3 regions of the Streptomyces lunalinharesii genome follow, and region 1 is predicted to be linked to each of the others. Evidence: predicted binding sites of a transcription regulator. Region 1 holds the regulator's gene; each other region holds the start of a gene.
The links. The regulator HrcA, encoded in region 1, represses chaperone genes, less so after heat shock. The targets are predictions, from matches to a motif close to TTNGCACTCNGNNNNNCNGAGTGCNAA.
Positions count from the first base shown of each region.

Region 2: the regulator HrcA is predicted to act here: its motif matches at 1,347-1,373, upstream of groL (chaperonin GroEL).
Region 3: the regulator HrcA is predicted to act here: its motif matches at 1,012-1,038, upstream of groES (co-chaperone GroES).

Region 1 is NZ_BAAARK010000008.1:17,317-20,591, forward strand. Features, by position in the region: gene ABD385_RS14925 (nitronate monooxygenase) at 1-22, opposite strand, end outside; gene dnaJ (molecular chaperone DnaJ) at 111-1,241, opposite strand; gene hrcA (heat-inducible transcriptional repressor HrcA) at 1,242-2,258, opposite strand; gene ABD385_RS14940 (MBL fold metallo-hydrolase) at 2,578-3,275, shown strand, end outside.
Region 2 is NZ_BAAARK010000034.1:70,863-74,137, reverse strand. Features, by position in the region: gene groL (chaperonin GroEL) at 1-1,183, opposite strand, end outside; gene ABD385_RS33335 (cold-shock protein) at 1,594-1,797, opposite strand; gene ABD385_RS33330 (MoaD/ThiS family protein) at 2,275-2,553, opposite strand; gene thrC (threonine synthase) at 2,605-3,275, opposite strand, start outside.
Region 3 is NZ_BAAARK010000028.1:21,768-25,042, forward strand. Features, by position in the region: gene ABD385_RS30825 (FtsW/RodA/SpoVE family cell cycle protein) at 1-775, opposite strand, end outside; gene groES (co-chaperone GroES) at 1,184-1,492, shown strand; gene groL (chaperonin GroEL) at 1,628-3,253, shown strand.

The sequences.
Region 1 (3,275 bases):
AATCGGTGAGCGCGGTGGGCATGCCCACATCGTGTCACGCCCGGCGCCGTGCCCCGAACCGGGGCGGCGGCCGCGGGGAACTCCCCGGACCCCGCCCCGACGGGTGTTGCCTACCGCCCGTTGAAGGCGTCCTTCAGCCGGGAGAACAGCCCCTGCTGGCCCGGCTGGAACTGACCCTGCGGGCGCTCCTCACCGCGCAGCTTGGCCAGCCGGCGCAGCAGCTCCTCCTGCTCGGGTTCGAGCTTGCTCGGGGTCTGCACCTCGACGTGGACGATCAGGTCGCCCCGGCCGTTGCCCCGCAGGTGGGTCACGCCGCGGCCGTGCAGCGGGATCGACTGGCCGGACTGGGTGCCGGGCCGGACGTCGATCTCCTCGACGCCGTCCAGCGTCTCCAGCGGGCACTTGGTGCCCAGCGCCGCCGCGGTCATCGGAATGGTGACCGTGCAGTGCAGGTCGTCCCCGCGCCGCTGGAACACCGAGTGGGGCAGTTCGTGGATCTCGACGTACAGGTCGCCGGCGGGTCCGCCACCGGGGCCCACCTCGCCCTCGCCGGCCAACTGGATGCGGGTGCCGTTGTCGACACCGGCGGGGATCTTGACGGTGAGGGTGCGGCGGGAGCGGACCCGGCCGTCGCCCGCGCACTCGGGGCACGGCGTCGGGACGACGGTGCCGAAGCCCTGGCACTGCGGGCAGGGCCGGGAGGTCATGACCTGGCCCAGGAAGGACCGGGTGACCTGCGAGACCTCGCCGCGGCCGCGGCACATGTCACAGGTCTGCGCCGAGGTGCCGGGCGCCGCGCCCTCGCCGCTGCACGTGGTGCAGACGACGGCGGTGTCGACCTGGATGTCCTTGGTGGTGCCGAACGCGGCCTCGCCGAGCTCGATGTCGAGGCGGATCATCGCGTCCTGGCCGCGGCGGGTCCGCGAGCGCGGGCCGCGCTGCGAGGCCGTGCCGAAGAACGCGTCCATGATGTCGGAGAAGTTCCCGAAGCCCGCACCGAAACCGCCCGCGCCACCGCCGGCCTGCGAGAGGGGGTCGCCGCCGAGGTCGTAGACCTGCTTCTTCTGCGGATCCGACAGGACCTCGTAGGCGGCGTTGATCTCCTTGAACCGCTCTTGGGTCTTGGGGTCCGGGTTCACGTCCGGGTGCAGCTCGCGCGCCAGCCGCCGGAATGCCTTCTTGATCTGGTCCTGCGAGGCGTCCCGGCCGACGCCGAGGACCGAGTAGTAATCCGTGGCCACTTACGACTCCGCGAGGATCTGTCCGACGTAACGTGCCACTGCGCGTACCGCTCCCATCGTTCCGGGGTAGTCCATGCGGGTCGGTCCGACCACGCCCAATTTGGCGACGGCCTCGTCGCCCGAACCGTATCCGACGGTGACGACCGAGGTGGACGTCAGACCCTCGTGAGCATTCTCATGCCCGATGCGTACGGTCATGCCCGAGTCCTTGGCCTCCCCGAGCAGCTTGAGCATCACCACGTGCTCCTCAAGGGCTTCCAGCACCGGCCGGATGGTCAAGGGGAAATCATGCCCGAAGCGCGTCAGATTGGCGGTGCCGCCGATCATCAGCCGCTCTTCGGTCTCCTCCACCAGAGTCTCCAGCAGTACCGACAGTACTGTCGAGACGGTCGCCCGGTCGTCCTGTTCGAAGGATTCCGGGAGATCCTGCACCAGCTGCGGGACGTCCGCGAAGCGGCGGCCGACGATCCGGCTGTTGAGCCGGGCGCGCAGGTCCGCCAGGGACGTCTCGCCGAACGGCGTCTGGCAGTCGATGAGCCGCTGCTCGACGCGTCCGGTGTCGGTGATCAGCACCAGCATCAGCCGGGCCGGGGCCAGTGCCAGCAGTTCGACGTGGCGGACGGTGGACCGCGTCAGGGACGGGTACTGCACCACCGCGACCTGCCGGGTCAGCTGCGCCAGCAGGCGCACCGTGCGTCCCACCACGTCGTCCAGGTCGACGGCGCCGTCCAGGAAATTCTGGATAGCCCGCCGCTCGGGGACGGACAGCGGCTTGACGCCGGCCAGCTTGTCGACGAAGAGGCGGTAGCCCTTGTCGGTCGGGATCCGCCCGGCGCTGGTGTGCGGCTGGGCGATGAACCCCTCGTCCTCCAGGGCGGCCATGTCGTTGCGGACGGTGGCCGGGGAGACACCGAGTTGGTGCCGCTCGGTCAACGCCTTGGAGCCGACCGGCTCCTCCGTCCCGACGTAGTCCTGGACGATGGCGCGCAGCACTTCGAGTCTGCGTTCACTGAGCATTTCGCCACCTCCAGTCGGCCGTCCGCCGGTCGTCACTTCTCCTGGCACTCACGTGGGCCGAGTGCCAGACCCGGAAGCCAGTGTACGGCCGGGTAGCGCGGGTGCGGCAAGGGCGGGCGCAGTGGGGACTTACCCAGCGCCGCGGAATCCGACCCACGGGCCGCGCCCGGGAGGGCCCCGACCGCCCCCGAACGCGCCCTGGTCCCGGCCCCGGCGCGTCGCCCGGCCGACGCGCCGGTGCGCCGTCGCGGGAGCGCGCCACCGGGACGCCTGCCCCGAGTCCCGGCCAACGCTATCGCGGGGGCGCTAGCGTCTCGGTATGCGCACCACGTGGGAAGAAGCGGGCTGGGAGCGGCTGGGGGACGGCGTCGCCCGGCGACGGATGCCCGGCTGGGACGAGACGATCGGCGTGATCGCCGGCTCGGAGGGCGTGCTGATCGTCGACACCGGGCCGACCCTCGGGGCCGGTGCGGAACTGCGCCGCACGGTCCGGGCGGTGCTGGGCCGCGATGTGACGCATGTCGCGCTCACGCACCCGCACTTCGACCACGTCCTGGGCACCGCGGCGTTCGCGGGCGTGGAGGTGTTCGGCGCGACCGGGGTCGACGCGCTGCTGCGGCACGGCAAGGACGCGCTGCGCGAGGACGCGGTACGGCACGGGGTGGACCCGGACGCCGCGGCGGAGGCCGCGGACCTGCTGGTCGTCCCGCACCACCACGTGCACGGGCAGCTGACCCTCGGCCTCGGCGACCGGGAGGTGCTGCTGGCCAACGTCGGCCCCGGGCACACCGCGCACGACCTGGCCGTCCTGGTGCCCGGACGGGCCGGTGAACGGGAGGTCGTCTTCTGCGGCGACCTGGTCGAGGAGTCCGGTGCACCGCAGGCGGGCCCCGACGCGCTGCCGCGGCGGTGGCCCGCCGCACTGGACCGCCTGTTGGCGCTGGGCGGCGAGGACGCGGTGTACGTGCCGGGCCACGGCGCGGTGGTCGACGCCGCCTTCGTGCGGGCCCAGCGCGA
Region 2 (3,275 bases), on a different contig from region 1:
CGATGCGGTGCTTGCGCTCCTTGAGCTCGACCTCGGTCGCGGCACCGGCCTTGATGACGGCCACGCCGCCGGCCAGCTTCGCGAGGCGCTCCTGGAGCTTCTCGCGGTCGTAGTCCGAGTCGCTGTTCTCGATCTCGGCGCGGATCTGGTTGACCCGGCCCTGGACCTGCTCGCTGTCGCCGGCACCGTCGACGATGGTGGTCTCGTCCTTGGTGATGACGACCTTGCGGGCGCGGCCGAGCAGGTCGAGACCGGCGTTCTCGAGCTTGAGGCCGACCTCCTCGGAGATGACGGTGCCACCGGTGAGGATGGCGATGTCGCCGAGCATGGCCTTGCGGCGGTCACCGAAGCCGGGCGCCTTGACCGCGACGGACTTGAAGGTGCCGCGGATCTTGTTGACGACCAGGGTCGACAGGGCCTCGCCCTCGACGTCCTCGGCGATGATCAGCAGCGGCTTGCCGGACTGCATGACCTTCTCCAGGAGCGGCAGCAGGTCCTTCACGTTGCCGATCTTGGAGTTGACGATGAGGATGTAGGGGTCCTCGAGCGCCGCCTCCATGCGCTCCATGTCGGTCGCGAAGTACGCCGAGATGTAGCCCTTGTCGAAGCGCATGCCCTCGGTGAGTTCCAGCTCCAGACCGAAGGTCTGGGACTCCTCGACGGTGATGACGCCTTCCTTGCCGACCTTGTCCATGGCCTCGGCGATGAGCTCGCCGATCTGCGGGTCGGCGGCGGAGATGGACGCGGTGGAGGCGATCTGCTCCTTGGTCTCGATCTCCTTGGCCTGGTCGAGCAGCGCACCGGAGACGGCCTCGACGGCCTTCTCGATGCCGCGCTTGAGGGCCATCGGGTTGGCGCCGGCGGCGACGTTGCGCAGGCCCTCGCGGACCAGCGCCTGGGCCAGGACGGTCGCGGTCGTCGTGCCGTCACCGGCGACGTCGTCCGTCTTCTTCGCGACCTCCTTGACCAGCTCGGCGCCGATCTTCTCGTACGGGTCCTCCAGCTCGATCTCCTTGGCGATGGACACGCCATCGTTGGTGATCGTGGGGGCGCCCCACTTCTTTTCAAGGACGACGTTGCGGCCCTTGGGGCCGAGGGTGACCTTGACGGCGTCGGCGAGCTGGTTCATACCGCGCTCAAGGCCGCGCCGCGCCTCCTCGTCGAACGCGATGATCTTGGCCATGTGAAGTGGTCCCTCCGGACTGATGGGGTACCCCCGCTGCCAACCGAGTTGAGAGCTGGGGAAGGAAAGCCTCGGACCGTGCTGGCGCCCGCGACGGACGGCCTGCATACCGTGTGGTTCCTTGCCCCACCTGGCGTGCCGACCTCACCGACCCGATCCATATTCAGCACTCTCACGGGGAGAGTGCTAACGCAATGATTAGCACTCGCACCAGTCGAGTGCAAGCGCTTGACGGGGGGACCCCCCGTCCGTGAGACGATCGGCGACCTTGGCGGGACCGCTTCCTAACGCCCGCGCGCGCCCGCGTACCACTCCAGCGGGACGCCGGTGACCTCCGGGAACGGCAGAAGGCTCGCAACCCCGTGCTGGGGGCTGCGAGCCTTCTTCCAACGATGCAGTTGGTCGCCGCCTCAGGCGGCGACCCGGACCATGTCCGCCTGTGGCCCCTTCTGGCCCTGCGAGATCTCGAACTCGACCCGCTGACCCTCCTCAAGGGTGCGGTACCCGTCCATCTGGATCGCGCTGTAGTGGACGAAAACATCCGCACCACCGTCGACCGCGATGAAGCCGTACCCCTTCTCCGCGTTGAACCACTTGACGGTGCCCTGAGCCATGCCTAACTCCCCTATTACTGGCCCTTGCGCAGGACCGCACTCCGCGGACCCGGGTCAGACCTCACCCCCCGAAATGGTCCGCGGGGTGTGCGCCGGAACGCGTCGACCGCCGCTGAATGTATCTGGACCAATGCCCAGCGCAACAGGTCAATCGGACGAGAATTCTGGCGTCAGGGAAACGGCCGTATGTGCTCAAATGCCTTTATCTCAGGCGAAGTCGGGCCGGGAATATGCCACACGGGCGACAAATCGCGCACACAACTTGCGCACAAGTCACGGCGATCTCATATGCGTTCGGCATGCGCTTCGGCTGCACGCGGAGATAACCGGAGGGGGATCACCCCAATGGTATCCCCTTTCACAACACGGAATTGCCCCGTCCGTTTCGTACGGACGGGGCAATTTCCGGTCACTACCGGCAAAGAGTTGGCGCGAATTCGCTCGGCGTCTGCGCGCCGGCGGCGACGGCGCGCGGCGTCAGCAGCCGCCGGCGACCGCCGGGATGATCGAGACGCCGGCGCCGTCCGGCGTCGGGGTCTCCAGGCCCTGCTCGAAGCGGACGTCGTCGTCGTTGACGTAGACGTTCACGAAGCGGCGCAGCTTGCCCGCGTCGTCGAGCACCCGGGCCGCGATGCCCTGGTGGTTCTTCTCCAGGTCGGCGATCACCTCGGAGAGGGTCGCGCCCTCGGCGGCCACCTCGGCCTCGCCGCCGGTGTACGTGCGCAGGATGGTGGGGATGCGGACCTTGACGCTCATGGTTCTGCCTTCCAGGGAAATACGGGGTGAGGGAGCGGGCTGCGGGCCGGCTCAGCCGGCCAGGCCGGCCTCGCGGAACGCGTCCAGGTCCGGCCGGATGGTGGCGGTGGGCCCGGCGGCGACGGCGTCGAGGGTCTTCAGGCCGTCACCGGTGTTCAGCACGACGGTGGTCAGCGACGGGTCCAGGAGGCCGTTCTCGATCAGCTTCCTGGTCACGCCGACGGTCACCCCGCCCGCGGTCTCCGCGAAGATCCCCTCGGTCCGGGCCAGCAGCTTGATCGCGTCCACGATCTGCGGGTCGGTGACGTCCTCGACGGCCCCGCCGGTGCGGCGCGCGATGTCGAGCACGTACGGGCCGTCCGCGGGGTTGCCGATCGCCAGCGACTTGGCGATGGTCTTCGGCTTCTGCGGCTTGACGACCTCGTGGCCGGCCTTGAAGGCGGCGGACACCGGGGAGCAGCCCTCGGCCTGGGCGCCGAAGATCCGGTACGGCTTGTCCTCGACCAGGCCGAGGGCGATCAGCTCCTTCAGCCCCTTGTCGATCTTGGTGAGCTGGGAGCCGGACGCGATCGGGATGACCAGCTGGTCCGGGAGCTGCCAGCCGAGCTGCTCGCAGATCTCGTAGGCCAGCGTCTTGGAGCCCTCGCCGTAGTAGGGGCGCAGGTTGACGTTGACGAAGCCCCAGCCCTCGCCCAGCGGGTCGCCGATGAGCTCGGAGCAGA
Region 3 (3,275 bases), on a different contig from region 1:
TGCGTTCGGTGGCCATGTAGAGCATGATCACGAAGACGCCGAAGAAGATCAGCGAGGTGCCCAGGTCGCGCTCGAAGACCAGCACCAGCAGGCTGATCACCCAGATCGTGAAGATCGGGCCGAGCTGTCGGCCCGGCGGCAGCTGCATGCCCAGCACCCGGCGCCCGGACAGCGCCAGCGCATCACGGCTGACGGTCAGGTACCCGGCGAAGAACACCACGATCATGATCTTCACGAACTCGCCGGGCTGGAGCGACAGCGGCCCGAGCATGATCCAGCGCTTGGCGCCGAACTTGTCCGCGCCGAAGAACGCCGGCGCCATCAGCATCACCAGCGCGACGGCCATCGTCAGGTAGATGTAGCGCTGGAGGAGCCGGTGGTCGCGCAGCACGATCAGGATGACGATGCAGACCGCGACGCCGATGACCGTCCACACCAGTTGTCCGGTCGCCGCCTGGGCGATGTGCAGCCGGGGTTTCTCCGCGTAGGTGATGTCCAGCCGGTGCAGCAGCACCAGGCCGATCCCGGTGAGCAGGGTCGCCACCGGCAGGATCAGCGGATCGGCGCGCGGCGCGAACCGACGGACGACCAGGTGCGCCACCAGCGCGATGAAGAAGACGCTCACCGCGAAGCCGCCCAGCCCGCCGCCGAGCTGCCCCTTCATGGACAGCTCGGTGTAGGCGTAGCCGAAGACGGTGATGAACACGACGAAGCCGAGCAGCCACGCCTCGGTCCGCCGACGGTTCGGGGCCTGGGCCAGCGCGGCGAACGTCATGGTGCGTTCGGCGTCGCTCTCCGGCCCCCCGGGATCCCGGGAAGCGCTGGTCAGTCCACGCACGGTTCCTCCGCCATCGATGGGTCTGGGCCGCGGGGCGGCCGGGTCGTGGCCCGGATTCGGCGGTCCCGGGGACAAGACGGGGCAGCGTAGGGCCAGGTTGCAGTCGGGCGGAAAGGTGTGTCCGACTCCACGCCCGGCCAGCGGCAGCAGACACGGTACGCGTCCCCGGCGCGCTGGCACTCCGCTTGACCGAGTGCTAACCGCGTCATAGTCTCAGCGTTGGCACTCTCCCTAAGGGAGTGCCAACACAGCGACGGGCAGGTCCGGCACCCGCGACGACGGATCGACCTGGTCGCCACCTCAGACAGTTAACCCCGTGAGATCTCCGAAGGGGGAGGTCGGATCGTGACGACCGCCAGCTCCAAGGTTGCCATCAAGCCGCTTGAGGACCGCATCGTGGTCCAGCCGCTCGACGCAGAGCAGACCACGGCTTCGGGCCTGGTCATTCCGGACACCGCTAAGGAGAAGCCCCAGGAGGGCGTCGTCCTGGCGATCGGCCCGGGCCGTTTCGAGGACGGCAAGCGCGTCGAGCTCGACGTCAAGGTCGGTGACGTCGTGCTCTACAGCAAGTACGGCGGCACCGAGGTGAAGTACAGCGGCGAGGAGTACCTCGTCCTCTCGGCTCGCGACGTGCTCGCGATCGTCGAGAAGTAAGTCACCCAGATTTGCCCTGATCTGCGCCCCTGGTTCCCGCGTTCTCATCGACCCGGGGCAGGGGCGCAGTTCGTTTGAGCGAGAGCGGTCACGGCGGCGAGGCCGACGATCGCAACGAGAGGACTTGAAGCATCCATGGCGAAGATCCTGAAGTTCGACGAGGACGCCCGTCGCGCCCTTGAGCGCGGCGTCAACAAGCTGGCCGACACGGTCAAGGTCACCATCGGCCCCAAGGGTCGCAACGTCGTCATCGACAAGAAGTTCGGTGCGCCGACCATCACCAACGACGGTGTCACCATCGCCCGCGAGGTCGAGGTCGAGGACCCGTACGAGAACCTGGGCGCCCAGCTCGTCAAGGAGGTGGCGACCAAGACCAACGACATCGCGGGTGACGGCACCACCACCGCCACCGTGCTGGCCCAGGCCCTGGTCCGCGAGGGTCTGCGCAACGTCGCCGCGGGTGCTTCCCCGGCCGCCCTGAAGAAGGGCATCGACGCCGCGGTCAAGGCCGTCTCCGACGAGCTGCTGGCGACCGCCCGCCCGATCGACGACAAGTCCGACATCGCCGCCGTGGCCGGGCTGTCCGCCCAGGACCCGCAGGTCGGCGAGCTGATCGCCGAGGCGATGGACAAGGTCGGCAAGGACGGCGTGATCACCGTCGAGGAGTCCAACACCTTCGGCCTGGAGCTGGACTTCACCGAGGGCATGGCCTTCGACAAGGGCTACCTGTCGCCGTACATGGTCTCCGACCAGGAGCGCATGGAGGCCGTCCTCGACGACCCCTACATCCTGATCCACCAGGGCAAGATCTCCTCCATCCAGGACCTGCTGCCGCTACTGGAGAAGATCATCCAGGCCGGTGCCTCGAAGCCGCTGCTGATCATCGCCGAGGACGTCGAGGGCGAGGCCCTCTCCACCCTCGTCGTCAACAAGATCCGCGGCACCTTCAACGCGGTGGCCGTCAAGGCCCCCGGCTTTGGTGACCGCCGCAAGGCGATGCTCGGCGACATGGCCACCCTCACCGGTGGCACCGTCGTCGCCGAAGAGGTCGGCCTCAAGCTCGACCAGGTCGGCCTGGACGTGCTCGGCACCGCCCGCCGCGTGACCGTCACCAAGGACGACACCACCCTCGTCGACGGTGGCGGCAACTCCGGTGACGTCCAGGGCCGCGTCGCCCAGATCAAGGCCGAGATCGAGGCCACCGATTCCGACTGGGACCGCGAGAAGCTCCAGGAGCGCCTCGCCAAGCTCGCCGGCGGCGTCTGCGTGATCCGCGTCGGCGCGGCCACCGAGGTCGAGCTCAAGGAGAAGAAGCACCGTCTGGAGGACGCCATCTCCGCGACCCGCGCCGCGGTCGAGGAGGGCATCGTCTCCGGTGGTGGCTCCGCGCTCGTCCACGCCGTGAAGGTCCTGGAGGGCAACCTCGGCAAGGACGGCGACGAGGCCACCGGTGTCGCCGTGGTCCGCCGCGCCGCCGTCGAGCCGCTGCGCTGGATCGCCGAGAACGCCGGCCTCGAGGGCTACGTGATCACCGCCAAGGTGGCCGAGCTCGACAAGGGCAACGGCTTCAACGCCGCCACCGGCGAGTACGGCGACCTGGTCAAGGCCGGCGTCATCGACCCGGTCAAGGTCACCCGCTCCGCCCTGGAGAACGCGGCCTCCATCGCCTCCCTCCTCCTGACGACCGAGACCCTGGTCGTCGAGAAGAAGGAAGAGGAAGAGTCCGCCGCGGCCGGCCACGGCCACGGCCACGCGCACTGACGCACCGCGCGCCTCGCCGGCG